Regions from separate parts of the Lysinibacillus sp. BF-4 genome, predicted to be linked through region 2. Evidence: predicted binding sites of a transcription regulator. Region 2 holds the regulator's gene; the other holds the start of a gene.
What was found. The regulator LexA, encoded in region 2, represses DNA repair genes until DNA is damaged. The targets are predictions, from matches to a motif close to CGAACATATGTTCG.
Positions count from the first base shown of each region.

Region 1: the regulator LexA is predicted to act here: its motif matches at 4,546-4,559, upstream of parE (DNA topoisomerase IV subunit B).

Region 1 covers NZ_JPUW01000018.1:8,704-23,980, reverse strand. Annotated here, with positions in the region: gene CH76_RS07570 (GTPase) at 1-877, shown strand, start outside; gene CH76_RS07565 (bile acid:sodium symporter family protein) at 895-1,821, opposite strand; gene CH76_RS07560 (nucleotide excision repair endonuclease) at 1,867-2,241, opposite strand; SAM riboswitch class I at 2,352-2,443, shown strand; gene metA (homoserine O-succinyltransferase) at 2,516-3,424, shown strand; gene CH76_RS07550 (HesB/YadR/YfhF family protein) at 3,468-3,755, opposite strand; gene plsY (glycerol-3-phosphate 1-O-acyltransferase PlsY) at 3,766-4,371, opposite strand; gene parE (DNA topoisomerase IV subunit B) at 4,577-6,529, shown strand; gene parC (DNA topoisomerase IV subunit A) at 6,532-8,937, shown strand; TPP riboswitch at 8,973-9,078, shown strand; gene CH76_RS07530 (ABC transporter substrate-binding protein) at 9,137-10,138, shown strand; gene CH76_RS07525 (thiamine-binding protein) at 10,150-10,440, shown strand; gene CH76_RS07520 (ABC transporter permease) at 10,440-11,195, shown strand; gene CH76_RS07515 (ABC transporter ATP-binding protein) at 11,198-11,938, shown strand; gene CH76_RS07510 (TatD family hydrolase) at 11,935-12,666, shown strand; gene CH76_RS07505 (GNAT family N-acetyltransferase) at 12,679-13,479, shown strand; gene CH76_RS07500 (cation acetate symporter) at 13,753-15,277, opposite strand, start outside.
Region 2 covers NZ_JPUW01000001.1:222,396-237,672, reverse strand. Annotated here, with positions in the region: gene CH76_RS01175 (hypothetical protein) at 1-291, shown strand, start outside; gene CH76_RS01170 (PspA/IM30 family protein) at 307-933, shown strand; gene liaF (cell wall-active antibiotics response protein LiaF) at 992-1,657, shown strand; gene CH76_RS01160 (sensor histidine kinase) at 1,654-2,664, shown strand; gene CH76_RS01155 (LuxR C-terminal-related transcriptional regulator) at 2,661-3,287, shown strand; gene CH76_RS01150 (hypothetical protein) at 3,393-3,695, shown strand; gene CH76_RS01145 (helix-turn-helix domain-containing protein) at 3,688-4,023, opposite strand; gene tkt (transketolase) at 4,149-6,143, opposite strand; gene CH76_RS01135 (DUF896 domain-containing protein) at 6,261-6,494, opposite strand; gene CH76_RS01130 (recombinase family protein) at 6,582-7,235, opposite strand; gene CH76_RS01125 (hypothetical protein) at 7,235-7,525, opposite strand; gene lexA (transcriptional repressor LexA) at 7,675-8,292, shown strand; gene CH76_RS01115 (MFS transporter) at 8,326-9,579, opposite strand; gene CH76_RS01110 (ring-cleaving dioxygenase) at 9,732-10,703, shown strand; T-box leader at 10,789-11,026, shown strand; T-box leader at 11,054-11,266, shown strand; gene trpE (anthranilate synthase component I) at 11,303-12,670, shown strand; gene trpD (anthranilate phosphoribosyltransferase) at 12,667-14,271, shown strand; gene CH76_RS01095 (indole-3-glycerol-phosphate synthase) at 14,268-14,879, shown strand; gene CH76_RS14220 (hypothetical protein) at 14,867-15,031, shown strand; gene CH76_RS01090 (phosphoribosylanthranilate isomerase) at 15,021-15,277, shown strand, end outside.

The DNA.
Region 1 (15,277 bases), on a different contig from region 2:
TACCAAAGGTTACGAGGTTGCAACAGAGGAGCATGAGCGCTTTATAGCCGAAATGGAAGGCTATATGAAGGATGCTACAAAGCATATTGAGCAACAAATCCATATGGTATGGTACTGCATCCCAGCAAGTGGGCATCGTATTACACCGATGGATATTGCGATGTTAAAAAAATTCCGTGCTACAAACAAACCCGTTTGTGTAGTGTTTACTAAAGGCGATATTGCCTCTGTCGAAACAGTAGATGCGTTAATGAAAGTTGTTGCGGATGAAGGTTTTGCGAGTTTTGTAGTATCGCAAAAAATGCCGCTTCAGCTACCTAAGCTAATGGAGTGGACATATAACCATCTCGACACAGCAGTACGCTTTTCGTTTTTACGCGCGCAGCAAGTGAATGTTGAGCTAAAGCGTAGCGAAATTAATAAAGCCATTCGTCAGCACGCTACAGTATCCTTTGGCGTAGGTTTTACACCCATTCCCTTTGCGGATGGTCCGATTTTGCTTGCCAATCAGGGTGTTATGATTAACCGTGTGCTAAAGGGCTACGGCTTAGACGGGCTATTTGGCAACTTCGAAAACTTAATCGGCACGCTTGGTATTGGCGAGATTGTTAGCCAACTTGGTCGCTACCTAGTTGCACAAGTATTAAAGTTCATTCCAGGTGTAGGGACTATTGCTGGTGGTATGATTAACGGCTCTGTCGCTACTTCTATTACAATCGCGTTAGGCTTAACGGTTTCCGAAATTAGTTACCGCGTAGCACTCGCTAAGCTACAAGACGAAAATCTCGATGTCGAAAGCTATATGAAAAACAATATCCCAATTGACGAAATCAAAGGACTTTTTGAAAAGTTTGTAAAAGAAGAATTAAAAAAATAGGATGCCCACGCGGCATCCTATTTTTTAGTGAGTTTACTAAAACTCGAAGCCAATACTTGCTGAAACAACATACCAAACACTACTGGCATCGCCACTTTAGCAGGGAAGTAACTCGTCGCAATGACCACACCAACGGAAATATTACGCATACCGCCAATAAACATAAAGGTCGTCGCCACATCCGTTTGCTTTTTATAGAGCAAACGCCCCAGCAAATAAGCAAACGTATACCCTGTAACAGATACAACAAATACCGTAGCAATAATACCAACAAGCTCCCATGTTGGTTCTTTAATATACGGCGAAATCGCACTACCATTAATCAACACCACTGCAAAGAGTGCTAATTTCGAAAAAGGTGCAAGTGTAGGCGACCACTTTTGTTGAATGCGCCCTTTGGTCACTTCGTTTAAGATAATCCCAAGCAGCGTTGGCAACACAATCATCCATAATAAATCAACTAGCAGCCCCATCGTATCCACACTAATCGTTTCGCCTACAGTAATGTGTAACAACCCTGGCATAATAATAGGTGCAAGCAATGTATCAATCAAAATAATCGCCAGTGCAAGCGGTAGATTACCTTTACAAACAGATACCCAAATCACACTCGTTACCCCTGTTGGTACAGCTACCGCCATTACAAAACCAACTGTTAGCATAGCATCGTTAAAGAGCGTTGTAGCAATAATATACGCCCAAAGTGGCATTAAAATATGTAAAAAAACAATACTGAGTAAAATGGTTTTAGGGTAGCGTGCAAATACTTTAATATCACGCGCGCGCATACCAAGGCTACCAACAAAAGTCATAAAGGCAAATAATAACGGCACCATAAATAATAGTTGTTCGCCTACTTGATGTACCATCACACCTATAATTAAGCTAAGCGGCGTTAAAATGGCAATATATTTTTGAAGAAAGACATTTAGCTTAGCAATCATCTTATACCCTTCTTTCTGCAAAAAAAGATGCCCTTAGAGGACATCTTAATCGCGATAAAATACTTTATCAATATTATATTTTGCTTGTAGCGTGTTAATCGCATACGTTTCGTAAATTTCACGATCCATTGGTGTTTCAACTTCAAACACTTCAATTTTGTGAATTTCGTCACGGTGCTTCACCATTAAGCCATTGTCATTAAAATGCTTTTTAATGCGTTGACGTAATTTACGTGCTTTACCTACAAATAATAAATCGTTTTCTTTATTGAAGAACATAAAAATACCGCCTTTTTCGCGTGTAATTTTATCTAAATCAATGAAGCCATAGATTGGTGTAATTTCTACATCACCGTCTTGCAATTTTTGCTCGCGTTGACGAATTACTAAGTCTGGTTTTGGTAATTCAATTTTAATCATTTTTTCACGTCCTCATTCTTTACTAAAGGTATATGCTACCACAAATTTACGCATAAAGCTATGCATTGCAATAAAATACCCTGCATGCTATTATAGCAATAATCTAAATATTCTTATCGAGAGAAGCCGAGGGAAAGGCCCTACGACGCTTCAGCAACCTCTTGCCTAGGCAAGAAAGGTGCTAATTCCTATGAGATAAGAGAGCAAACAACCTTACTCTCATTCTCTAAAAGAATGAGGGTTTTTTTATTACTTAGGAGAGGAAGACTGCATAATGCCAATAAACATCCCTAAAAATTTGCCTGTCGGTGAGCACCTTCGTGCGGAAAAAATCTTTGCTATGGAGGCAGACCGTGCTTCTACACAGGAGATACGCCCATTAAATATTATCATTTTAAATTTAATGCCCGAAAAGGAGAAGGCGGAGCTACAGTTGTTGCGCTTGCTAGGCAATACACCGCTTCAGGTGAACATTACCTTTTTAAATACGGCGACCTATGTGTCAAAAAATATTAGTAAATCGCATTTAGATGCCTTTTATACCACATTTGATGCTATTAAGCATAAGCGCTATGATGGCATGATTATTACAGGCGCACCTGTCGAAAAATTTGCCTTTGAAGATGTGGATTACTGGCCAGAGATGCAGCAAATTATGGATTGGTCAGAGACGAATGTTACAAGCGTACTGCACATTTGCTGGGGCGCACAAGCTGCACTCTACCACTATTACGGCATTGGTAAGTATGAGCTAGAAGAAAAGTGCTCAGGCGTTTATGACCATGTTATTACAGATTTTACCCATGACTTAGTGCGTGGCTTTAGTGACCATTTCACAGCACCGCATTCTCGCCATACATCTGTTTCTATCGATGAAGTACGCAACCACCCAGCGCTTGAGCTATTGTCCTACTCTGATGAAGCAGGTGTATTTATTGTAGCTTCTAAAAACCACCGCAATATTATGGTAACAGGGCATTTAGAGTATGATGCACATACCTTAGCTGAGGAGTATGCGCGTGATGTAGAGAAGGGCATGCATCCGCAAGTACCTGCACACTACTTCCCAAATGATGACCCAACACGTACACCGCAAAATACATGGCGTGCCCATACCCATCTTTTATTTTCGAACTGGTTAAACTACTATGTGTACCAGCTAACACCGTACGACTGGGCATAAAAAAAGTAAAACGTGAGCGTATCACGTTTTACTTTTTGTTTGGTTATTTATAAGCATACGCTAGCTCATCTAGCGCGGTATTTACAGATACATGGAGATCATGGTCATTAAAAAACCATAAGTCATCCTGCTCAATAAAGTACGTAATGTCATCAACTTGCTTTGTTACACCTGCATGTACAGGCTCATCACGCGTCATACCAAGCGAAAAACCTTCGTGAAAGGGACTTGATCCACCGTAGCGTGCATAAAAACGAATCGTGTCGCCCGCTTCAACTTCCATTTCTTCAATAAACCATTTTACGGCCTCATCTGTTACAATAATTTGCATGCTCTCACTCCTATAGCCATTTGACTTTTGGTTCTGTGCCGTCTTTAATGCGCTGAATATTGGCGCGGTGACGGTACATAATAAAGCTAAACAAAAAGAAAATTAAAATGAACAGCGCATAATCGCCTGTAACAAAATAATAAACGATACTGTAAATTAAAGCGACTGAAGCGGCTACCATAGAGGTAAGGCTCACAATTTTAGATAATTTGAGCGTTGTAAAAAATACAACAAACAAAATAGCAAACAAAATAGGGGCATAACCTAACACCACACCAGCTGATGTAGCAACTGCTTTACCACCGCGGAAACCTGCAAATACAGGGAACATATGCCCAGTTACTGCGATAATACCTAAAATGAGTGGGTGAACGCCTGTGTTTGCGAAGAACGGAATAAGGGGTAAGAGTACAGCAGCCGTCCCTTTGAGGACATCCATAATAGTGACCACAAGCCCAGCCTTTTTGCCGAGTGTACGAAATGTATTCGTAGCGCCTAAATTACCGCTACCATGTTCGCGTATGTCCGTATTAAAAAACAATCGTCCAATCCATAAACCTGATGGGATTGAGCCGATGAGATATGCACTAAGTAGTACAAGAATCGTGTTTACCATAGAAAACTCCTTTATTATGACGTGGTACTAAAATCTATTGTAAGCTACGGATGGCATTATGAAAAGGTGATAAGTGTAACTTCTTGCAGAGATTTTTGCTAAAATAGTGGCGGTATACGGATTTTCATTGACTAATGGTCATTGAGGGATTACGATTAATTGTAGGATTCAACAAGAACGAATGTTCTCTTTTGGAGGGATTTTTTTGACAAATAATTATAGTGATGATGATATTCAAGTATTAGAGGGGCTTGAGGCCGTACGAAAACGCCCAGGTATGTACATAGGTTCGACGGATAACCGTGGACTTCATCACCTCGTATACGAAATTTTAGATAACTCGGTCGATGAGGCGCTTGCTGGCTTCGGTAATCGCATCGTAGTAACAATTCATAATGACCAAAGCATCAGTGTGCGTGACTATGGACGCGGGATGCCTGTTGGTATGCATAAATTAGGTAAGCCTACACCAGAAATTATTTTAACGGTATTACATGCAGGTGGTAAATTTGGTCAAGGCGGCTATAAAACGAGTGGTGGTTTACATGGCGTTGGTTCGTCAGTTGTAAATGCACTATCTCGTTTTTTAACGGTTACCATTTACCGCGATGGGCAAATTTACGAGCAACGTTTCGAAAACGGTGGTAAGCCTGCCACTACGCTTGAAATCAAAGGTAAGACGCGTGAAACAGGTACGAACATTCACTTCCTACCAGATGACAGCATTTTTTCAACGACGAAATATAACTATGATACGCTAGCAGAGCGCTTACGCGAGTCAGCTTTTTTATTAAAGGGCTTAAAAATTGAGCTTATTGATGAGCGTGGCGACGAGGTTAAGCATGAAGTGTTTTTCTACGAAAATGGTATTGAAGCCTTTGTCGAATATTTAAACGAAGAAAAAGATACGTTGCACCCTGTGCGTTACGTTGAGGGCGAGCATCATGCGATCGAGGTAGAGTTTGCCTTCCAGTATAACGATGGCTATGCCGAAACCATTTTATCTTTTGTTAATAATGTGCGTACACGCGACGGTGGTACTCACGAAACAGGCGCAAAAGCGGCGATGACACGTGTGTTTAACGAATACGCGCGTAAAATTGGCTTATTGAAGGATAAGGACAAAAATCTTGACGGTGCTGATATTCGCGAAGGCTTATGTGCTATTGTATCTGTACGTATTCCTGAGGGGATTTTGCAGTTTGAAGGGCAAACTAAAAGTAAATTAGGTACATCTGAGGCACGCTCTGCCGTAGATACGGTAGTAGCGGAGCAAGTACTATACGTACTCGAAGAAAACGCCGAGTTATCCGCTTCATTGGTACGTAAAGCGATTCGTGCGCAACAAGTACGCGAGGCAGCACGTAAGGCACGTGAGGATGCACGAAGCGGCAAGAAAAATAAAAAGTCAACGCTCTTGTCAGGTAAATTAACACCTGCACAATCAAAAAATGCGGCAAAAAACGAGCTATATTTAGTTGAGGGTGACTCAGCAGGTGGCTCCGCAAAACAAGGGCGTGACCGTACTTTCCAAGCGATTTTGCCACTGCGTGGTAAAGTCATTAACACCGAAAAAGCTAAGCTTGAAGATATTATGAAAAACGAAGAAATTGCCACAATTATTCATACCATCGGTGCAGGCGTAGGTAGTGATTTTTCGATAGATGATGCAGCGTACGATAAAGTTGTGATTATGACCGATGCCGATACTGACGGGGCGCACATTCAAGTATTATTATTAACGTTCTTTTACCGCTATATGCGCCCATTAGTGGAAGCAGGTAAAGTATATATTGCACTGCCACCCCTTTATAAAATCAGTAAAGGTTCAGGCAAAAAAGAGGTTTTTGAGTACGCTTGGACAGAACGCGACTTAGAAGAGGCCATTGCACGCATTGGTAAAGGCTACGTCATTCAGCGTTATAAAGGTTTAGGTGAAATGAATGCACCGCAGCTATGGGACACTACAATGAACCCTGCAACACGTACATTAATTCGTGTACGTATCGAAGACGGCGCACGCGCAGAGCGTCACGTAACGACATTAATGGGTGATAAAGTAGAGCCTCGCCGTAAATGGATTGAAGCTAACGTAGATTTTGGTATGGAAGACGATGCCAATATTCTCGAAAACGAATTCATTAGTGAGGAGGACTAATTATGCAAGAGAAATTTCAAGATTTACCGTTAGAAGAAGTAATGGGTGACCGTTTTGGTCGCTATAGTAAATATATTATTCAAGAGCGTGCGCTACCTGACGCACGTGACGGGTTAAAACCTGTACAGCGTCGTATTTTATATGCGATGCATACTGAAGGCAACACACAAGACAAGCCTTTCCGTAAATCAGCTAAAACCGTTGGTAATGTTATTGGTAACTATCACCCACACGGTGACAGCTCCGTTTATGAGGCAATGGTGCGTATGAGCCAAGACTGGAAGGCACGTCATATGTTAATTGAAATGCACGGTAATAACGGTTCCGTTGATGGTGACCCTGCCGCAGCTATGCGTTATACAGAAGCGCGTCTTTCTTCTATCGCAGGTGAACTACTGCGAGATATTACGAAAGATACGGTTGATGTTGTACCTAACTTTGATGACCAAGATACAGAGCCAACCGTATTACCTGCGCGCTTCCCTAACTTATTAGTAAATGGCTCAACGGGGATTTCGGCGGGGTATGCAACTGACATTCCACCGCATAACTTGTTTGAAGCTATAGAAGCCGTACTTATGCGCCTAGATAACCCTAAGGTAACTGTTGATGAGCTAATGACGGTAATTAAAGGGCCAGACTTCCCGACGGGCGGTATTATCCAAGGTACAGATGGTATTAAAAAAGCCTACGAAACAGGGCGCGGCAAAATTGTCGTACGTGCCAAAACTGCGATTGAGCAATTAAAAGGTGGCAAAGAACAAATCGTTGTAACTGAGTTACCGTATGATGTTAATAAAGCTAATCTCGTAAAGCGTATTGATGAGCAACGCCTCGACAAAAAATTAGATGGCATTGCCGAAATCCGTGACGAATCTGACCGCACAGGGCTACGTGTCGTGATTGAACTAAAAAAAGATATCCCCGCACAAGGGATTTTAAATTATTTATTAAAAATTACGGACCTTCAAGTGACGTATAACTTTAATATGATTGCCATTCACCGTCGTCGTCCTACAATGATGACGTTACCACTGTTATTGGATGCTTATATTGAGCACCAAAAGGAAGTCGTTAAACGTCGTGCTACGTTTGATTTAGCGCGTGCTAACAAACGTATGCATCTCGTAGAAGGGTTAATCAAAGCATTATCGATTTTAGATGAAGTGATTGCGAAAATTCGTGCCTCTAAGGATAAACGAGACGCACGACAGGGCATCATGGACGCATTCGATTTCTCTGAGGCGCAAGCTGAAGCAATCGTTAGCTTACAACTTTATCGTTTAACGAATACAGATATTACAGAGCTACGTGCAGAGCATGAGGCATTACAAAAAGAAATCGCGCTATTAGAGGGTATTTTACAAAGCCCTGCCAAGCTTATCGCTGTCATTCGACGTGAGTTAAAAGCTACGCAAAAACAATTTGCTGAGCCACGCCGCTCTTTACTACAAGCTAAAATCGAAGAGCTAGAAGTAACGCTCGACGTACTAGTACCAAGTGAGGAAGTCATTGTAAGTGTAACGAAGGATGGTTATATTAAGCGGACTTCGCCGCGTTCATATAGTGCATCAAGCGGTAAAGATTTGGCGATGAAAGAGTCGGATTATGCGCTCTTTGAACAACCAATGAACACGCAACATCACTTACTGCTATTTACCAACCGCGGGCAATATATTTACCAACCTGTACATGAGCTACCTGACATTCGTTGGAAGGACCTCGGACAGCATATTTCAAGTATCGTACCACTTGAAGCTGAAGAAGAAATTATTGCTGTACATGGCTTTGCGTCAATGGATAGTACTACTGACTTTATGATGACCGTGACCGAAGCGGGGCAAGTTAAGCGTACCGTAGTAGCAGATTATAAAGTTTCGCGCTACTCACGTGCGTTAAAAACAATGAATGTTAAAAAAGAGGATGCTATGATGGCAGCCTTTATTGTAACGGATAAAGACGAGGTAACACTTGTCACAACAGAAGGACAAGCACTGCGCTTCCGTGTAGACGAAGTACCGCCAACGGGCTTACGTACTGGTGGGGTTAAAGGTATGACATTAAAAGACGAGCGTGTTATTTGGGCAGATACTGTAGATGCCAACGAACGTTTAATTATCGTAACGCAGCGTGGGGCAGTTAAAAAAATGGGCATCGAAGAAGTTACCACAAGCAACCGTGCTAAACGTGGTGTACAAATCCTAAGCATATTAAAATCCAACCCTCACCAAATTGTAGCTGTCGAAAAAGACCGCAAAGAAGCACTACTCGTTATTGAAACTGAAAAACATCAAGAAGAAATTGCGATGGGCGATTTACCGAAAAATGATCGCCTATCCAATGGTTCCTTTAAAGTAGATCCAAAAACAGACGGTGCTATCCGCGCAGTCTATCATAAAATGCCATAGTATAACGATGCTATAGCTGTTATAATGAACGTTGAATAGTAATGTAGGGGAGCTCAAACATGAGCTGAGAGACCGAATTGTAGGAATACCCTTAGAACCTGATATGGTAAAACCATCGTAGGGAACATGTACAAATGCCTCAGTAGGGTGATACATGCCTACTTGAGGCATTTTTTTATGCAGAGGAGGCGATTTTCGCGTGAAGAAATGGTTCGTTACACTAGTATTGGCAACGATGGTGCTTGCACTTGCAGCCTGTCAAGCCAAGGACAAACCAAAGGAAGATGCAGCGGAAGATAAGCTTGAAAAGGTAACAATGGTGCTCGACTGGACACCTAATACCAATCACACAGGCTTATATGTTGCAGAGGCACAAGGATTTTTTAAAGACCAGGGCTTAGACGTTGAAATCATTCAACCAGGCGATGCAGGTGCAGATCAATTGGTTGCATCAGGCAAGGCAGATTTCGGCATTAGCTACCAAGAGGGTATTACACTAGCACGTACGCAAGGTGTACCACTTGTATCAGTAGCCGCAATTATTCAACATAATACATCAGGCTTTGCCTCACCAAAGGCAAAGGAAATTACCACACCTAAAGATTTTGAAGGTAAAACTTACGGGGGCTGGGGCTCACCTATCGAAAAAGCAGTCATCGAAACCATTATGAAAGCAGACGGTGGCGATGTTGCCAAAATGGATATTATTAACGCAGGTGACGCAGACTTCTTTACAATGACTGAAAAAGACGTAGACTTTGCATGGATTTACTACGGCTGGACAGGTGTAGAGGCAGAGCTACGTGGCAAAGATATTAATATGGTCTATTTAACAGATTATAGCGATAAGCTAGATTACTATACACCTGTACTATCAACTAGCGAAAAAATGATTGACGAAAAATCAGACATCGTTAAAAAAATGGTCGCAGCTGTTGCAAAAGGCTACGAATATGCGATTGAAAACCCAGAAGACGCAGCAAATATTTTACTCGTTGCAGCGCCTGATTTATCGCAAGACCTTGTGATTAACTCACAAAAATGGCTAGCTGACAAATACCAAGACGACGCTGAGCAATGGGGCGTACAAAAACTAGACGTATGGAAAAACTATGCGGACTGGATGACAGAAAATGGCGTGCTAGAGGGCGATTTTGACCCAGAGCAAGCATTTACTAACGAATTTTTACCAAAAAAATAAGAGGTGACATCATGACAAACTCATTAATTAGTGTACAAATCATTCCTAAAACCGAGAACGTAGCAGATGTAATTCCAGCAGTAGACGCAGCAATCGCTGTAATTGACGCTTCGGGCGTTAAATACGAAGTACATCCACTCGAAACAACGATGGAAGGCGATTTAACAACATTGCTTGCTATCATCGAAAAAATGAATGTAAAAATGGTTGAACTCGGCTGCGTCAACGTTATTACACAGGTCAAAATCCTATACCAACCATCAGGCATTACGATGGATACATTAACGGAGAAGTACCGCTAATGCATAAGGTGATGAAACGAGGCGGAGCAGTAATGTTCCTCCTCGTTTTATTTATCATTTGGGAAGCTGTTGTATGGTGGCGCGACATCCCGATGTGGCTATTACCCGCTCCGAGTGCGATTTTAGCTGAAGGGTATCGTTCATTTGGCGACTTTTCTGTGCATATTTTAGCTACAACTAAACTTACATTGCTAGGGTTAGCCATTGGCGCAAGCATTGGTTTTATTATTGCGCTCCTTTTGCACCGTATGCCACTTGTTAATCAAATGGTATACCCCTTACTCATTTTATCGCAAAACGTACCAACCATCGTATTAGCACCACTATTAATCATTTGGTTTGGCTTCGGGCTATTACCTAAGCTTATTATTATTAGCTTAGTATGCTTTTTCCCTATTGTAGTGGCGATGATGGATGGCTTAAAAAATACCGACCCAACATTAAAGCACTATATGCAAATGATTGGCGCAAATCGCGGGCAAACCTTTTGGAAGCTAGAGCTACCTTATGCCATGCCATCTTTGTTTTCAGGCTTAAAAATCGCGGCTACGTATAGCGTAATGGGTGCTGTAATTTCCGAATGGCTGGGTGCTAAGCAAGGCATAGGCGTATATATGACCTATGCGCAGTCATCCTTCCGCATTGACCGTGTGTTTGTTGCCATCTTTACGATTATGTTGTTGAGTATGGCATTATTTGCGCTCATACAGCTACTCGAGCGTATTATTGTAAAAGGACAAACAAGGGAGGTATAATTATGTTACTGCAAATTACAGACTTATCTAAAAACTTCGGTGAGGTTGATGTGCTTAATCATATTTCCTTACAAGTAGCAGACGGTGAGTTTGTTGCTATTCTTGGCCCTTCAGGTAGCGGTAAAAGTACATTATTTCAGCTAGTTGGTGGTATTACCGCACCTACAGCAGGTGAGATTTTATTAAATGGCAAAAATATTAGCGGCGAAAAGGGGCATATTAGTTATATGCCACAGCAAGCGTCGCTATTTCCGTGGCGTACGGTTTTACAAAATGTAGTGCTTGCTCAAGAGGTGCAACATAAACCAAATTATGAACAAGCAACCGAGTGGCTTGAGCGCGTGGGGCTTTCGCAATTTGCCAAAGCCTACCCATCAGAGCTATCAGGCGGCATGAAACAACGAGTCGCTTTTATTCGTGCGTTGTTAAGTGACCAAAATTTGCTATGTCTTGACGAACCTTTTTCGGCATTGGATGAGTTTACACGTCTTGATATGCAAAACTGGCTGCTGTCTGTATGGGAGGAACATCGCCGCTCCGTATTATTTATTACACATAGCATTGAGGAAGCCATTTATTTAGCCGACCGCATTGTTATTTTATCCAAGCGCCCTGCACACATTAAAGAGGAGATTACTGTCCCTTTTGCGCGACCACGTAATCAAGCAATGTTAGCAACGCCAGAATTTGTGGCGTTAAAGCAGCATATTTTCAGTCAAATGGAAACGAGGGATAGTGAATGATTGACGCACATATCCATTTAGATCAATACAACAAGGAAGAGCAAGCAACCTTGCTTGCGAGTGGTGCGTCGTTTATTACAGTATCTACAGATTACGCATCTTGCTTAGCTAATTTACAACTGGCTAAGCATCCTGCCGTACATAGTGCCCTTGGTTTTCACCCTGAGCAACCTGTCGCAAGTGCTGAGCAACAAGCGGCAATTTTTACACTTATCCGCAAGCATGCCTTTGATATCGTAGCGATTGGCGAAGTGGGCTTGCCCTATTATGAGCAAGTTGACCGCGATGCGCATATCGCTTTACTTGAGCGCTTTATTGCGTTAGCAAAAGAGCTAGACAAACCAATTATTTTGCATGCTGTCTATGAAGATGCGCAAGTAGCTTGTGATCTACTCGAAAAGCATCAGCTAACACGCGCGCACTTCCACTGGTTTAAAGGCGATGCTGCAACTATCACACGTATGATTGAAAACGGTTACATGGTATCGATTACGCCTGATGTATGTTATGAGCCTGAAATACGTAGCCTTGTTGCACGTTACCCGCTCTCACAGCTCATGGTCGAAACAGATGGTCCGTGGCCTTTTGAGCAGGAGTTTTCGGGTCAACTCACAACACCTGCTATGATGGCACGTAGCATTGAAGAAATTGCACACATTAAACAATTGCCAAAAGAACAAGTCGCAACACAACTTTACAACAACACCACAACATTTTACCGACTATAGGGAGGGTTTAGCATGGCATTTTTATCACTACAACAATTACCATTACCACAGGTTACTAAGCTATGGAACGGAGCCTTTGTTAATTATATGAAGCCAATGGGCATTACAGAGGATGTATTACAAGCGCGTATGAAACAGTACGCTATTTCGCCAGAGTATTCCACAGTAGCGACGATTGAGGATGAGTATGCGGGAGTAATGCTGTTTGGCTTAAAAGGCAATCTTGCTTGGATTGGTGGCATGGCAACATTACCAAATTACCGAGGCTATGGCATTGGCCGCTCATTAGTGGCACATGCGATTTCCTTAGCACAAAGCTTACATGTTAAAGAGTTACGTCTAGAGGTTATTGTAGGTAACGAAAAAGCCGAGAACCTTTACCGTTCGACAAACTTTACGATCATTAATACACTAGCTGTAGCTAAAGGCACGCTAGCGCATTACCGTGAGTCACCCATTCAATTAAAGCCAACACGCGTCAATGATTGGCATTTAGCTACGCAACCTAATAGCACCTCGTGGGAAACACGACTAGAGGCTAGCGATAATGTACATGACATTTATTTAAAGGAGCAGCGCCTTGGTTATATTTGTTTCCGTGAAGAGGGGAAGGGGCTATACATCCAGCAGTTTGTACTAGTAGAGCCAACACAAGCGCTTGTAGAAGCGGTGCTTACTGAGCTTCACACACTCTATGGCAATGTAAGTTGTAAAGTGCACCAAATGGATGCAGAGAGTGAGCTCTATAGTTATTTACAAACGCTCGGCTTTGAAGAACTGTACCAGCAACGTCAAATGACTTATCAATTATAATAAAAAAGGCATTCCGCTCATCATAATGCTTGAGGGAATGCCTTTTGTGTTTAGTAAATTGTTTACGTTCTTTACCTTGCTTTGTTAAGGTTGTGCGTTCATGCAAGCTCATACTTGCTGTGCCGCGTGCTTTTGTTACATCTTTACCTGTCGTACGTAAACGCGCACGACGTTTTTTTAGCTGCTTGTGATAATGCCATCATCATCCACTCCTTTATCCTAGTGTAGCAAATGATAATAAAAAGCGCACCGATAACGGCGCGCTTTTTTGTATTAATGTGATACGTCTTGTACTGAAATCCCTGTGTTTGCTTTAACATTAACTTCGCGGTATTTTTTATCGTCTGATTCTTTAGATAATAATGTACCTACGATACCTGCAATAAAGCCAAGTGGTACAGAGATTAACGCTGGGTTAGATAGCATAAATAATGGCTCGCCTACAAAGATAGCTTTACCTTCAGGACCCCAAACGTTTGGTGAAGCGGCAACTAATACTAATGCGGAAATTAAACCTGTAAGCATTGCCGCAATTGCGCCTGTTGTATTGAAACGTTTCCAGTAGATTGTGTAAATGATTACTGGAAGGTTAGCCGACCCTGCGATACAGAAGGCTAATGACACTAAGAACGCTACGTTAAGCGTTTGTGCACCAAGTGCTAGTACGATAGATAACACTGAGATTGTGATAGAGCCAATACGAGCGGCTAATACTTGCTCGCGGTCAGTCATTTTACCTTTTTTAATAATTTCGCCGTAAATGTCATGTGATAGGGCAGATGCGCCTGATAGTACAAGACCTGCTACTACAGCTAAAATTGTTGCGAAGGCTACAGCTGATACGAATGACATTAAAATGTCGCCGCCTAGTGCTTCAGCTAATAATGGTGCTGCCATGTTACCTGCTGGGTTTTCTGCAATAATTGCGTCAGCGCCAACGAAAGCTGCAGCTCCAAAGCCTAAGAAAATTGTTAAGATGTAGAAAACACCTACAATCCAAGTTGCCCAAATAACAGAAGAACGTGCTGTTTTAGCATCCTTAACCGTAAAGAAGCGCATAAGGATATGTGGTAAGCCCGCTGTACCAAATACTAGAGCAATCATTACTGAAATTGTATCTAAGCCATTTGTATAACGTAGACCAGGGTTTAAATAAGCCTGACCATGTTCTGTTTCTGTTGTCATTTGTGTAAACATTTGTGAAATACTGAAGCCAAACTCTTTTAAAACTAAGAAGGAGATAATAACCGTACCAAGCATTAATAAACATGCTTTAACAATTTGTACCCAAGATGTTGCGGTCATACCACCAAATAATACGTAGATTGTCATCATAAAGCCTACAAGTAATACGGCAATCCAGTAGTCAATGCCAAGTAGTAATTTAATTAGCGCACCCGCACCTACAAGTTGAGCAATCATATAAAATAAAACGATAGTAATAGTGCTTAAAGCTGCTGTGCCACGAACTTTAGATGTGTTAAAACGCGCTGTAATCATGTCCGCTAATGTAAATTTACCAAGGTTACGTAATGGCTCGGCTACGATGTAAAGTACCACTAAGTAAGCAACCAGATAACCAATAGAGAAGAAGAATCCGTCAAAACCGAAGAGGGCAACAGCGCCCGCGATACCTAGGAATGAAGCGGCTGATAGGTAGTCACCTGCGATAGCCAGTCCATTTTGCCAGCCTGTTAAGCCGCCACCTGCTGTATAGAAATCACTTGCAGAAGAAGTCTTTTTTGACGCCCACCACGTAATAACTAGTGTTAAACCTACAATCCCTACGAAAAACGAA
Region 2 (15,277 bases):
GCATCAATCGGACCATTAGCTGTACTCGCATTATCACTTGCTATTGCAGGAGGCAGCATTTACTTATTTAACCGCACCACATCTTCACTACTTAAAATGTTCTATATTTTTGTAGGTGGCATTAGCGCCATTACAGCTGTGTCAAATTTACCGGCTTTACTTGGTTTAATCGCATTATATGGCGTGTACTACGTATATACATCACTTAAATCACAAAATCAAGCACCAGAAATTACACCAGTGGACCCTTTCGCAAGTTTTGAACGCGAATGGGCTAACTTAACAAAATAAAAGGAGCGAAACACAATGACAAACATTTTTAAACGATTTTTCACTACAGTAGAAGCAGAGGTTAACTTTGCATTAGATAAAAAGGAAAGTAAAAACCCAGCAGTTATGCTAACAAAATATTTACACGACGCCGAAAAGCAAGTAACCGCAACCGGTAAATTACTCGCTCGCCAAGCACAATTAAAATCAAAGCTTGAGCAGGAGCTTGCAACAGCTACTACAATGCTAACTAAACGTGAGGCACAGTTAAAACTAGCTGAGCAAAGTGACGAGCAAGACTTGATTGCCTTTGCTGCTCAAGAAGTGAGTATTTACCAAAATCGTAAGGCAACGTTAGAGGATAGCATTACCTTAACAGCAAGCCAGTATTTAGATATGGAACGTCGCTATGAGGAAATGAAACATAAAATTAAAGATATGCGTGTACGTCAGCTACAGCTAATGGGTAAAGAAAATGTCACACGCGCCAATCATACAATGAACAATATTTTACAAGGTAAGGCAGACAGCGCGCTACAAAACTTTGAGTCTGCAGAGCGTTACATTGATAACCTCGCTGTTGATATTACCGCAGGACAACAAGAGTCGATGTACGAATATCGTCTCGCAAAATTACAACAACAATCTGAAAAAGTGCTATAATTTCAAAAGTAGAGTTGCTCACCTCGAGCAGCTCGCTTTGTGATATAAGGAGGAAATTATGACGACTACAACCTTAAAATCAATACTGGCACTCTTTGGAGCTGCTGTGTTAATTGAGGTCATTACGCTTAATAATGGTGCTATTATTTTATTGATGATTACCGCGCTATTTTTATACGAAGGCATTAAGCGCCACCGTAATAGCCTGCTTGCTATCGGGCTTGTAGCACTTGGTATCACATTGTTTTCACTGATGACCCTACGTATTGCGGCTGTTATTATTGCACTGTATTATATTTATTTTTACTATAAAAAAGATACACATAAAAAAGCAATATTTAACGAAACTACTGATACTTCACGCGTTACAAGTAATCCGTTCTTTCAAACTGAAACAGACAGTGAAACCTACGCTTGGCGTGACATTAATATGCTACGTCTAGGCGGAAAAGTTGTCATTGATACAACGCAAACTGTTTTACCACGTGGTACGTCCGTGATTACGGTGCAACAACTCCTCGGCAATGTACAAATTATTTTGCCGCATGATGTACCTGTTCGCTTTGTATTTTCTACCTTTTACGGAGAGGCTAAGTTACCTATGGCCACAAAGCGATTAAAAAATAGCACATGGCATACTACGATTCCTGCAGAGCAAAATTTGCGTGAAATGGTCATCCATGTATCTGCATTAGTTGGAGACGTGGAGGTGATATACGCATGATGGCATTTTTCTCTCGTTGGTTTACTTTGCAATTTTTATTTATGACCGCTGTAGCTATCGCGCTGTTTATTGTACTAGGTGAACCTAACGAACGTAACTGGTCACCACTATGGGAACAACATTTTGAGGGAGCACCCATCCTTGTTTTTATTATGATTATTATTACTACAGCTGCCTTTTTAACTGCGCTTTGGATGACAATTACTATTTTACTACGCGACTCGCAAGCTTCTCGCTTATTAAAAAAGGCCAACAAGCATGAGCTTCAAGAAAAACAAATAAAACGGTCTCCTCGTTTGTTACGTAAATCTCTTCGTCAAACACAAACGTTAATTGAAACACAACGTAAAAGTTTACAAAAGCTATCAGAACAACGAACAGCAACAGTTGATGAAGTCACACAAGAACGTATTATTGCAGAGCGTCAACACTTAGCACGTGAGTTGCATGACTCTGTATCCCAACAATTATTTGCAGCCTCTATGCTATTATCTGCACTAACTGAACAGGAAGACATACCAGATAAAACGTTATTGCAAGTAGAGCATATTGTACAGCAAGCACAGCTTGAAATGCGTGCATTACTCTTACATCTCCGTCCAGTGGCACTTAAAAATAAAACATTGGCCCAAGGCTTAGAGGAGTTAATTGTCGAGTTACAACAAAAAGTGTACTTCCCTATTGATTATCATATTGAAGAAATTGCCCTATCACGCGCTGAAGAGGATCACTTGTTTCGTATTGCACAAGAGGCGCTATCTAACACCTTGCGCCATGCAAAAGCAACTGAACTTGAGCTCTCGTTTATTGAACGTAATAACACAGCTATTTTACGCATCCAAGACAATGGCGTTGGCTTTGATTTGGCACGTGATAAAACAACAAGCTACGGGCTACAAAACATCGCTGAACGCGCCGTTGAAATTGGCTGTATTTATAATATTGTTTCCGTGCCTGGTGAGGGCACAATGATTGAAGTAAAAACACAGTTAGGAGATCGTATATGATTCGTATTGTACATGCGGATGACCATGAGATGGTACGCATTGGGATATCTGCGTATTTAAACGCACAACCCGACATGGAAGTTATTGCAGAAGCTATTAATGGCAAAGAGGCTGTAGCGGTTGCATTATCACTTCGTCCTGACGTAATTATTATGGACAATGTGATGCCCGTTATGACCGGGCCTGAAGCAGCTGAACAAATTATACAAGCATGGCCTGAGGCTAAAATTATGATGCTAACGAGCTTTTTAGATGATGATAAGGTTTATCCTGCACTCGAAGCAGGCGCAGTCAGCTATTTGCTTAAAACAACAAATGCAAAACATATTGCCGAAGCTATTCGTAAAACCGTAACGGGTGAGTCTGTACTTGAGCCTGAGGTGACTACTAAGATGATGAAGCGCATGCGCGGCATCGAACAGCCGCTTCATGAGCAACTTACAGAGCGTGAGCGAGAGGTGCTGTCACTACTAGCTGATGGTAAAACCAATCAAGATATTGCTGATGAACTCTTTATTGCCCTTAAAACGGTAAAAACGCACGTTAGTAATATTTTAGCAAAGCTTGATGTACAGGACCGTACACAAGCTGTAGTATATGCATTTCAACATAAACTCAAATAATAAGCGAGACAAACTAGTGCTAGTTTGTCTCGCTTATTTTACTTAGCGGCAACCTTCCCTTTACTGTAACGTCCTATATACTAAACGAAAGGGGTTGTTTGTCGTATGGGATGGTTAAATATCGCAAGCTTACTACTAGGTTTAGTCGCTTGGTTTTTACCTATTATCTATTTATTACGTAAAAATAAAACTAACTGGGGACAGTTTGCCATTGTTAGCATGCTCGCATGTGCTATTGCACTCATTTGTCAAATTCGCTATACGCAATACCTTGTGGCGATTGAAGATTTCTCTGCATTAATGGACACCGCACAAGCTGTGACTGTTTCTGCTATAACGCTACTCAGCATTACAGTACTTCTTAATATCTTCACCTTTACACGCACTAAACGACATACCATTATATGACTAGCCCAATGATACTAATAATAAGCCCTGACAAAATAGCAACAATTGCAATAATCATACCTTTATTTTCTTGTGCAAAATGTAAAACAAGCTCTGTTGTTGTTTTAGGCAATATAAATGCCACAGGCTCCTCCGTTTGTTTGCCAGTCACTATATAATCTATCGTTACATCATAGAGTTGTGCTAAGGCAATCAATACCTCAATACTTGGCTCTGCATGTCCTAGCTCCCATTTCGAAATTGCCTGGCGCGTGATATGTATTTGTCCTGCAAGTTGCTCTTGTGACAAGCCTGCTTGCTCACGCAATATACGTAATCGTTCGTTCATAGATAGCCTACCTCCTCTTATACGTTAGTATAAAGCAAATGGCTAGTAGGATGTTGCTACATTTCGTTGCGCAAGCGCAACTACATAAAAAAGGGTCATCCAAAAATCGGATGACCCTTTTACTATTATAGCGCTTTTACTTTCGCTACTACGTTTTCAACTGTGAAACCGTATTTTTCCATAACTAATTCGCCTGGTGCTGACGCGCCAAATGTATCAATACCTAATACATCACCGTCAAGCCCTGTATATTTGTGCCAACCTAATGTTGCGCCCATTTCTACAGCTAAACGTTTTGTTACAGCTTTTGGTAATACGCTTTCTTTATACGCTGCGTCTTGCTTGTCAAAGTTATGTGTTGATGGCATCGAAACAACAGATACATCAATACCTTCAGTAGCAAGTACTTTTTGTGCCTCTACTGCAAGCGAAACTTCAGAGCCTGCTGCAATAATAATTGCATCTGGTGTTTCTTTTTGTGCTTTAGCTACTACATAACCACCGCGTGCTACACCTTCAGCAGCCGTGTCAGCAGTTGATGCTAGTACCGGTAAGTTTTGACGAGATAATACTAATACAGTCGGTGTATCTACTGCTACTACTGCTTGCTTCCATGCTTCTGCTGATTCATTAGCATCTGCTGGACGAATCACGTTTAAGTTTGGCATTGCACGTAGTGAAGCTAAGTGCTCGATTGGTTCATGTGTTGGACCATCTTCACCTACAGCAATTGAGTCATGTGTAAATACATATGTTACAGGAAGACCCATTAATGCTGATAGACGAATGGCTGGACGTACATAGTCAGAGAATACGAAGAATGTACTACCGTAAACGTTAACACCACCATGTAATGCCATACCATTAAGTGCAGCACCCATAGCAAATTCACGTACGCCAAACCAAATATTACGACCTGCATAGTTATCAGGACCGAAGTCGCCTTCGCCCTTCATCATTGTTTTATTAGAGCTAGCAAGGTCAGCACTACCACCAAAGAATGTTGGTAAGTTTTTAGCAAGTGCATTAATTACTTCACCAGAAGAAGAACGCGTTGCTACAGATTGACCCGCTTCATAAACAGGTACATCTTTAGCAAAGTCTGCTGGAAGATCGCCAGCCATTGCGTTTTCAAACTCTGCCGCAAGCTCTGGGTATTCTTCTTGGTATGCTTTAAATCCTGCATTCCAAGCTACTTCTTCCTCAGTACCTTGACGCATTGCTGCTTCTTTAAATGTGTCATACACTTCTTGTGGGATAGCAAATGGCTCATGCTCCCATTTATAAGCAGCTTTTGTTAAAGCGACTTCATTTGTACCAAGTGGTGCACCATGAGAGTCAGATTTACCTGATTTATTTGGTGAACCGAAGCCAATAACTGTTTTCACTTCGATTAATGTTGGTTTGCCATTTAATTCTTTGGCTTTTTCGATTTTAGATTCTAAATCTAATACATCATTTCCATCATCAACACGTAAGTAATTCCAGCCGTATGACTCAAAGCGTTTTTGGATGTTTTCTGAGAATGCCATACCAAGATCGCCATCTAAAGAAATATCATTACTATCATAAAGTACGATTAGTTTTTCTAATTGTAAGTGACCAGCTAATGAGATTGCCTCAGCTGCTACACCTTCCATTAAGTCGCCATCGCCACAAATTGCATACGTATAATGATCAACAATGTTGTGACCTGGTTTATTGTATTTTGCTGCTAAATGCGTCTCAGCCATTGCCATACCAACTGTCATCGCAATACCTTGACCTAATGGGCCTGTTGTTGCTTCAACACCAACCGTATGACCGTATTCTGGGTGACCTGGTGTTAATGAATCCCACTGGCGGAAATTTTTGATTTCTGACATTGGTAAGTCATAGCCACCAAGGTGTAATAAGCTGTATAAAAGCATAGAACCATGACCTGCAGATAATACAAAACGATCGCGGTTATACCAATTTGGATTTTGTGGATTGTGGCGTAGGTGTTTTGTCCATAGCGTATAAGCCATTGGAGCAGCCCCCATTGGTAATCCTGGGTGACCTGAGTTTGCTTTTTCGATTGCGTCAATTGACAATGTACGGATTGCATTAATTGCAAGTTGATCCGGAGTTTGCGTCATTTGTATGTGACATCCTTTCTCGTGCTAAGTAGTTTCATTTAATAGTGTAGACAACATCCCTATAGAAAACAATGCTTTTATCGGTTTTAAGCCATACTTTTTACAAATGTGACATACTTAATTCATTTTACGCTTTGCTTGAGCCTGCTTCACCTTTTCAGGTGTTACATCATTTCCCTGTTCATCCATAACTTTCACATTTTCAATTGTGCTACGCATTGATTTACGGAAAGTCTCCAAATACTCTTTACGTAACGCAGAGCGTTCCTTTGCTTCAGCTTCTGTTAGTGTACCCTCTTTTGATTTTTTCGATAACTCGTTAATACGGGCAATTTTTTCTTGTGATAACATATTCAATCACACCTTTCTTCTTTATAAAGGTATGAAAATTATGCGTGAAGTGCAAGTAATATCTTTTGAAACAAAAAGATGCCTACATTATGTAGACATCTCCTGTTCATACGCAAGGTAACGACGATTGACTGTTGCTTTACTAACATCGTAGCCCAAACCATTTAATGTAGTTGTAATTTCTTGAAAGGTTAGCCCTAACTCGCGCAACCGAACAATTTCTTCAATGGGTACATCAATGCGGGGTGCGCCTTCAATATTGCCACGGTTTTTAAGATTATCTTGCGGGCGATAGCCTTGCGCAACTGCACGTTGCATACCTCGTTTAATTTTGGCATTATGCAATTTACGCTGATATTCTTCTACAATCGCTAAAATCTCCAGTAGCATTGTATCCATATCATTTAAGGCAAGCGGACCAGCTTCGTTTAATGTTAAAACTTGCGCATCCATTTTTTGAATTAAATGAAGCACGGCGATACGCGCATTACCACGCGCTAAGCGTGTTTCGTCTTGAACAAACACGCACCTTACCTCATGCTCCTTCATAAAATCTAACATCTCTAGCAACCCATCACGCTCAACATCATAACCACTATGCTGATCTTGAAAACTCGCCGCAACTGTATACCCTTGTTGCTTAGCGAAAACTTCGAGCTCTTGTTGCTGACGTGCTAACGAACTTTGTTGAGTTTCTTTTGTTGTGCTGACACGACAATAAATTACGGCTGCATTTTTCATTATTGATCACTCGCTAACTGTCCTTTATTTTGAGCTATCGGAATTAACAATGTCTTTCCTGCAATTATTGTATCATCATGAATATTATTTTCTGTACGAACTACATCAACCCATTTTGTCATACTCATTGTCCCTTTATATTGCTCTGCTAATGTTACAAGATTATCACCTTGTTCGATTTTAATTTCGCCATAACTAATCGACTTAAATGACCATATTACATACATCACAACTAGTATAACTGACATCAAAAGTAAAAGTATCTCTTTTTTAATTTGTCTCTCACTCATAACTAACCGCTCCTTACCGAATATTTGTTCTCATAATAGTACGAACATTTGTTTTTGTCAACGTCTTTTACGAACTTACGTTTGATTGTTAGCTATCAAGCTGTTATACTTAACATAAATTATAGGAGAAAGTAAAGAGGTGATTTGTAATGACAGTAAAAATTTCTAAACGTCAGCAGCTAATTATGGATTTCATTAAAAGCGAGGTTCGCACGAAAGGCTATCCGCCATCAGTCCGTGAAATTGGTGAAGCTGTTGGACTAGCATCGAGTTCAACCGTTCATGGTCATTTAGAGCGTCTTGAAAAAAAGGGGCTTATACGTCGCGACCCTACTAAACCACGCGCGATCGAAATTTTAGAGCTTGATGATGGGATTACAAAGCAAGAGGTCATTCATGTACCGTTAATTGGTAAGGTTACGGCCGGTTCTCCTATCACAGCGATTGAAAATATTGATGAATATTTCCCGCTTCCTAATACATACGGGGACGAGCGCTCATTATTTATGCTAGAAATCGTAGGCAACTCTATGATTGAAGCTGGCATTCATAATGGTGATTATGTCATTGTACAAAAGCAAGTTACCGCTAATAATGGCGAAATTGTAGTGGCTATGACAGAAGATAATGAAGCTACAGTAAAACGTTTCTTTAAAGAAGATGGTCACTTCCGCTTACAGCCAGAAAATATAACAATGGCACCAATTATTTTAAACAATGTTTCCATATTAGGTCGTGTGGTTGGGTTATACCGCCGCGTTAACTAAAAAATGAGCAGCGAAAAATTCGCTGCTCATTTTTTACTTGAAACCTTTTTTTCGATATAAAATAAAACCAAAAGTTGCGAGTGCAATTAATGCACCTACATAAGATAATGTTGCATAACTCGTTTGCGACACAATTAAACCTGATAACATACCCCCTGCCGCACCTGACAGTGCAACAAAGACATCAATGCGCCCCTGGATTTTCGCCCGCTCTAATGGATGAATAGCATCCGTCAGCAAAGCCGTACCACTAATAAACCCAAAATTCCAACCAATACCAAGTAGAGCTAATGCTAGTGTTAGCCAAAACATAGATTCCACTGGTGCAACAGCTGCCATTACGCCTGCTGCAATTAAGGTTACTACAGCAGCAATTGCCATAGCATAGCGTCCAATCTTATCAACTAATACACCTGTCACTAAAGATGGCAAGTACATTGAGCCTACATGAATCCCAATCACTAAACCAATTTGTTGCAAGTCATGCCCATGATGCGACATGTGAATAGGCGTCATCGTCATAATCGCGACCATAACAACTTGAGATACAATCATAATAGTTGCGCCTAATACTACGCCTTCACGATTTGTTTCCTTTGCCACAATCTGCGCGGCTTCATTGGCTTTTTGCTCATTTGCGATAATTGCTTTTGCGACGAGATAAGGGTCTGGTCGTAACATCACAGCTAGTACTAAACCAGCTAACCCATAAGCGACTGCCGCTAAAATAAATGGTCCTGCTAACGTTGGTATGCCAATACCATCAGCTACATTACCCATTACCTGCACAAGATTTGGTCCTGCAACAGCACCAAAGGTCGTCGAAACCATTGCCATACTAATCGCGGTTGCTCGTTGCTTAGCTGTAGCTAAATCTGTACCTGCATAGCGCGCTTGTAAATTGGTTGCTGTACCACCACCGTATACTAATAGTGATACAAATAATAAGGGGATATTTGCTAAAATGGTAGCAAATATTACGCCAATTGCCCCCAAGCTTCCTAACCAAAACCCTGTTGCTAAGCCTAAACGACGGCTGTAGCGCTGTGAAAGTTGCCCAACTAATAATGCTGCCCCTGCAGATCCAAAAGTAAACAAAGCAGAAGGAAGACCCGCAAAACTATCCGTACCTAACATATCCTGGGCAATCAGCGCACCTACTGTAATACCTGCTGCAAGTCCAGCCCCGCCAAATACTTGCGATAATATAACAACCCAAAGTGTGCGTTTATATAATTTTTCACGCGCGGCTGTATCATGAACATAATGTTCAATTGATTGATTCAAACTGTCAACTCCTTCATAGTTATTTCACAACTCCTTTTGAGTATAGCGTATAAGCCCCCTGCCGTATTTATTTTTGCTTGTGAGCATTTATCTCGAATTCGAGATAAATATATAGTATACTCAATCTAACATAACTAAAGGAGGCATTTTTTATGCTAAAAGGTATCCATCACGTTACAGCAATGACAAGTAGCGCCGAAAAAATTTATGAGTTCTTTACACACACTTTAGGCATCCGCCTTGTCAAAAAAACAGTCAATCAAGATGACATCCGCACGTACCATTTATTTTTTGCAGATGATAAGGGCACAGCAGGAACAGATATGACATTTTTCGATTTTCCAAATAACCCACAAGGCACACATGGCACGAATGAATTACAACGTGCAGCCTTCCGCGTACCAACAGATGAGGCGCTTAACTACTGGGCAGACCGCTTCACACGTTTAAATGTTGTGCATGAAGGTATTAGCACACAATTTGGTAAAAAGGTAATTAATTTTTATGACTTTGACAATCAACATTACCAATTAATTTCAGATGAAGAAAACGAAGGTGTAGCATCTGGTACACCATGGCAACTTGGCCCTATCCCACTGCACTACGCAATTACAGGGCTTGGTCCAATTACTATTGCAGTGGCAAACATGGATTATTTCTCAAATATTTTACAAAATGTATTTGGCATGACACCTATTGCACAAGACAATGAAGCATACTTATTCACTATGGGTGAAGGTGGTAACGGTGCACAAGTTATCGCAATCCATGACCCTGTATCACCAGCAGGTCGTCAAGGCTACGGCGCGATTCATCACGTAGCTTTTCGCGTGGACAGCAAAGATGATTTAGCACAATGGCAACAACGTCTTGAATCATTTGGCTATACAACATCAGGACTTGTTGACCGCTTCTTCTTTGGTGCATTATATGTGCGCGCTACACGTCATTTATTATTTGAAATCTCAACAGATGGTCCTGGCTTTATGGGAGATGAGCCTTACGAAACACTTGGTGAAAAACTTTCGTTACCACCATTTTTGGAGGCACAACGCGAACACATCGAAAGCATTGTACGCCCAATCGACACCGTACGTAGTACAAAAACATTTATAAAAGAGTAAGAGCCGCATTTTTGCGGCTTTTATACTTTTTCTGAAAATTCCGTTGACAAATAAATAACGAGCCCTTATGATTAAGTCAATTACAAATTAAGCGTTGAAGAAGAAGAGTAACACGAACTTTCCATTTAAGAGAGTCAGCGGTTGGTGTAAGCTGATAATGAGAAAACGTGCGAATGGGCTTCTGAGCTTCTAGTCCGAAATTAATAGTAGGCGCTAGCGATTACACCTTATCGTTACACAAGGCAAACTGTTGATTGACAGTTTTGAGTGAGTCTTTTTTCTAGACTAATTAAGGTGGCACCACGGCATTCCCCGTCCTTTTGTAAACGAGGGATTTTTTTGTGTTTACATATAAATCGATGACAAAGAGAGTACGTATCGCAATGTGCGCATCAGCGAGCTGGGATAGTGAGAGCCAGTACGTTACAGCAATACCGAAGTGGACTTTGGAGAGACCTTTTGAACCTAAGTAGGAAGGTACGGCTCGCGCCCGTTAATGCGCACTAAGAGGAAGTGGCAACACTTCAACTAAAGGTGGTACCGCGGCTTATTCCGTCCTTTCGCATATTTGCGAAGGGGCGTTTTTTATTTTGAGGAGGATGACAATGGACTATAAACTACACACCATCAGTGGTGATACTACAACACCTATTGCGTTATTTAATAATTTGACTGGTCAAAAAGTATTATTTGAAAGTTCAGCAAAGCACGAAGAAAGTGGTCGCTACTCTTTTATAGCAGCTGCTCCGCTCTATACAGTAATTGGCGAAGATACAACTACACGTGTACAGCACCGGGATGGTAGCGTAACAGAATACGCGCAACATAGTATTGATTATATAAAAAATTTATTACCTAAATTAGAAGGCGACTATCCCTTCCCCTTTTTTGGTGGTGCTATTGGTTATATTGGTTACGAAACTATTTTTACTTATGAGGCAATTGGCAACAAGCTACCTGCCACACACGCGTTACCAGATACACATTTACTCATTTTTGATAATTTTATCGTCTTTGACCACAGAGAAGAAACCATTACCTTTGTGGCAGTAGCTCTAGAAGAACGCACCGAGACACAATTACAAGCAAGTATTGACCTATTAATGACACAAGCGCTCACAACGCAGCCGCTTCCTCATATAACTGAACCGTTAACATTTACACCAGCTATGGCACCTGCACAGTTTAAGCAGTTAGTGACAGAAGCTAAGCAAGCTATTGTAGCAGGCGAAGTATTTCAAGTAGTGCTGTCACAAAAATTTACTGCAGATTTTACAGGCGATGCCTTTAGCCTCTATCGTAAATTACGAACGGCTAACCCATCACCTTATATGTTTTATTTAGCCTTTGGTGACTACACTGTACTTGGTACATCACCCGAGAGCTTAGTCAAAGTAACAGGTGACACCGTTATTACTAACCCTATCGCAGGAACACGACCACGTGGTAAAACTGCGCGTGAAGATGAGGCTTTAGCGCGTGAACTGCTCGCTGATGACAAGGAACTTGCTGAGCATAAAATGTTAATTGATTTAAGCCGTAATGACGTCGGAAAAATTGCGAATATTGGGACAGTTGAAGTTTCACGCTACGCGCAAATCGAAAAATACCAACACGTTATGCATATTGTATCAGAGGTGCGCGGTCAACTATTACCACACTTGCATGCACTTGATGCACTTATGGCATGCCTCCCTGCAGGTACTGTATCAGGCGCACCTAAAGTACGAGCGATGCAACTTATTAATGAACTCGAAAGCGAGCGACGCGGAGTGTATGCAGGAGCCGTTGGTTATCTTTCAGTGACAGGCGCAATGGACTTTGCCTTAGCCATTCGTACGATGGTCATTGAGGGTGGCACAGCAAGCGTACAAGCAGGCGCTGGTATTGTCTATGACTCTGACGCTCAAAAGGAATATGAAGAAACATTACACAAAGCGAAGGCTTTACTGGAGGTAATCCAATGATTTTATTACTTGATCACTATGACTCTTTTACCTATAACCTCTATCAAGCAATGAGTGAATTAGGCAAAACAGTAAGAGTTGTACGCTATGACGAGATTTCTATTGCAGCCATTGAAGCAATGGAGCCAGAGGCCATTGTATTATCACCAGGCCCCGGTTCGCCGTATGATAAAACGCAATCGCTAGAAATCGTACGCGCATTGTACCACCGCTACCCTATGCTTGGTGTATGTCTAGGTCACCAAATTATTGCGGCTGCCTTTGGCGCAACTATTACAACAGCGCCGACCATTATGCATGGCAAAGCTTCTTTAATTCAGCATGATGGTACGGGTCCCTTTGGTGCTTTTGATAAAGCCATGCTGGCAATGCGCTATCACTCACTCGTCGTAGTAGAAAGCTCACTACATGACAAACTTAAAGTAAATGCACATGCGCTTGATGACGGTGCAGTAATGGGCATCGCACATACACAGTACCCCATTTATGGCGTACAGTTTCATCCTGAATCTATTGGTACACCTGAAGGTAAACAGTTACTCGCACAGTTTTTCCGCACATATCGTCAAACTACTACTTTACGCGAGCAATTACTGCGTTTAAGTATAGGTGAAAACCTAACAGCAGAGGCCATGCATGCTGTAATGGATACTATCCTACAAGGTGAGGCCTCCGAAAGTGAAATTGCCGCCTTATTAATGGCGCTAAAAATGAAAGGCGAAACAGCGGAAGAAATTACAGCACTCGTGAAAGCACTAACTGCACAAGCACTCCCTATCGAAACAACTGGGATTGTAATGGATAACTGTGGTACAGGTGGCGACGGCTCTCAAAGTTTTAACGTCAGCACTACGAGCGCTTTTGTGATTGCAGGTGCAGGCGTAAAGATTGCTAAAAATGGTAATCGCAGTGTATCCAGTCAAACAGGTAGTGCGGATGTGCTTGAGCACCTCGGCATACCACTAGACTTAACAGCACAAGAAACAAGCCAACTTTTAGCCACTGAGGGCATCGCTTTTATGTTTGCACCTCATATCCACCCTAAGCTCAAACATATTATGAAGGTCCGTCGCGATTTAAAAATCCCTACGATTTTTAACATCATTGGTCCTTTAACAAACCCCATTCCACTACAGGCACAAATAATGGGGGTATATCGCAAGGATATGCTACCACTGCTCGCTGATGTACTCCAACGACTAGGACGTAAACGTGCCATTGTTATTCATGGTGCTGGTGCTGTAGATGAGGCTTCTCTTGCGGGAACGAATGAATTAATTTTACTTGCAGATGGTGTACAAACGGCTATGACATTAAACCCTAAAGATTATGGTCTACAAGTTGCACCTCTCGAAGCGATTAAAGGCGGCGAAGCTATCGAAAATGCGGAAATCCTACTGCGTGTGCTACAAGGCGAACGTGGACCAAGGCGCGATACCGTACTACTTAATAGCGCACTAGCTATGCTAGCCTACGGTAATGTTGACACAATCGAGCAAGGTATTACACTTGCTCGCAAAAGTATTGATAGCGGACAAGCACTCGCTAAGTTACAAGCCATTCAACAATTTGCTAAACAACGAAAGGAGCTAGCTCAATGACAATTTTACAAAAAATTTTAGCGCAAAAAGCTAAGGAGGTTGCTGCCTTACCTGCTACCTTCCCTCCGCGTATAGCGCCACTGGTACCCTTTTATCCGCAGCAAGAGCAAACACTCTCGATTATTGCCGAAATTAAGCGAGCTTCCCCTTCAAAGGGTGTAATTAACGAGGCGGTTGATCCAGTCAAACAAGCCAAACTTTATGAACAAGCAGGTGCTATGGCCATTTCGGTATTAACGGACGAACTTTACTTTAAAGGTAGTATGGCAGATATGGCGGCTGTTAAGGCGGCTGTCACGATTAGTGTATTAAATAAAGATTTTATTATTAGCACCAAACAAATTGACCATGCCTACGCCTATGGTGCAGATATGATTTTACTTATTGTAGCTGCGCTTACAGATGATGCATTGCACAAACTGTATCAATATGCTCGGTCACTACAACTTGATGTGTTAGTCGAAACTCATAATGCAGAAGAATTTGCCCGTGCTCTTGCCCTTGGCGCGCGCATAATCGGCATCAACCATCGCAACCTGCATGACTTCACTATGGACTTAACTATTTCTGCTAGCTTACTAACAGACTTTAATAAATGCGGACGTTGATTATTGCAGAAAGTGGTATACGCAATCGCACAGATGCCGAGCGCCTTGCCACTGCAGGTGTTGATGGTTTATTAGTAGGCGAAACTTTAATGCGAAGCACTGACCCCGCTACTTGCATTCAACAGTTACAGGTGACACGTTATGCTCATTAAAATTTGTGGCATTACAGATTGTAGGAGTGCACAAGTAGTTGAACAGGCAGGTGCTGATTTTATTGGGCTGGTATTTGCACCAAGTAAGCGCCAAGTAACCCGTGCTACTGCACAGCAAATTGCCGCAGTTACGACATTGCCCCTCGTCGGTGTATTTGTAAATGAAGCAGTGGCTACTATTAATGAATTGGTCGCTAGTGTGCCGCTAGCTTATGTACAACTTCACGGCAATGAAACAGCGGCTAT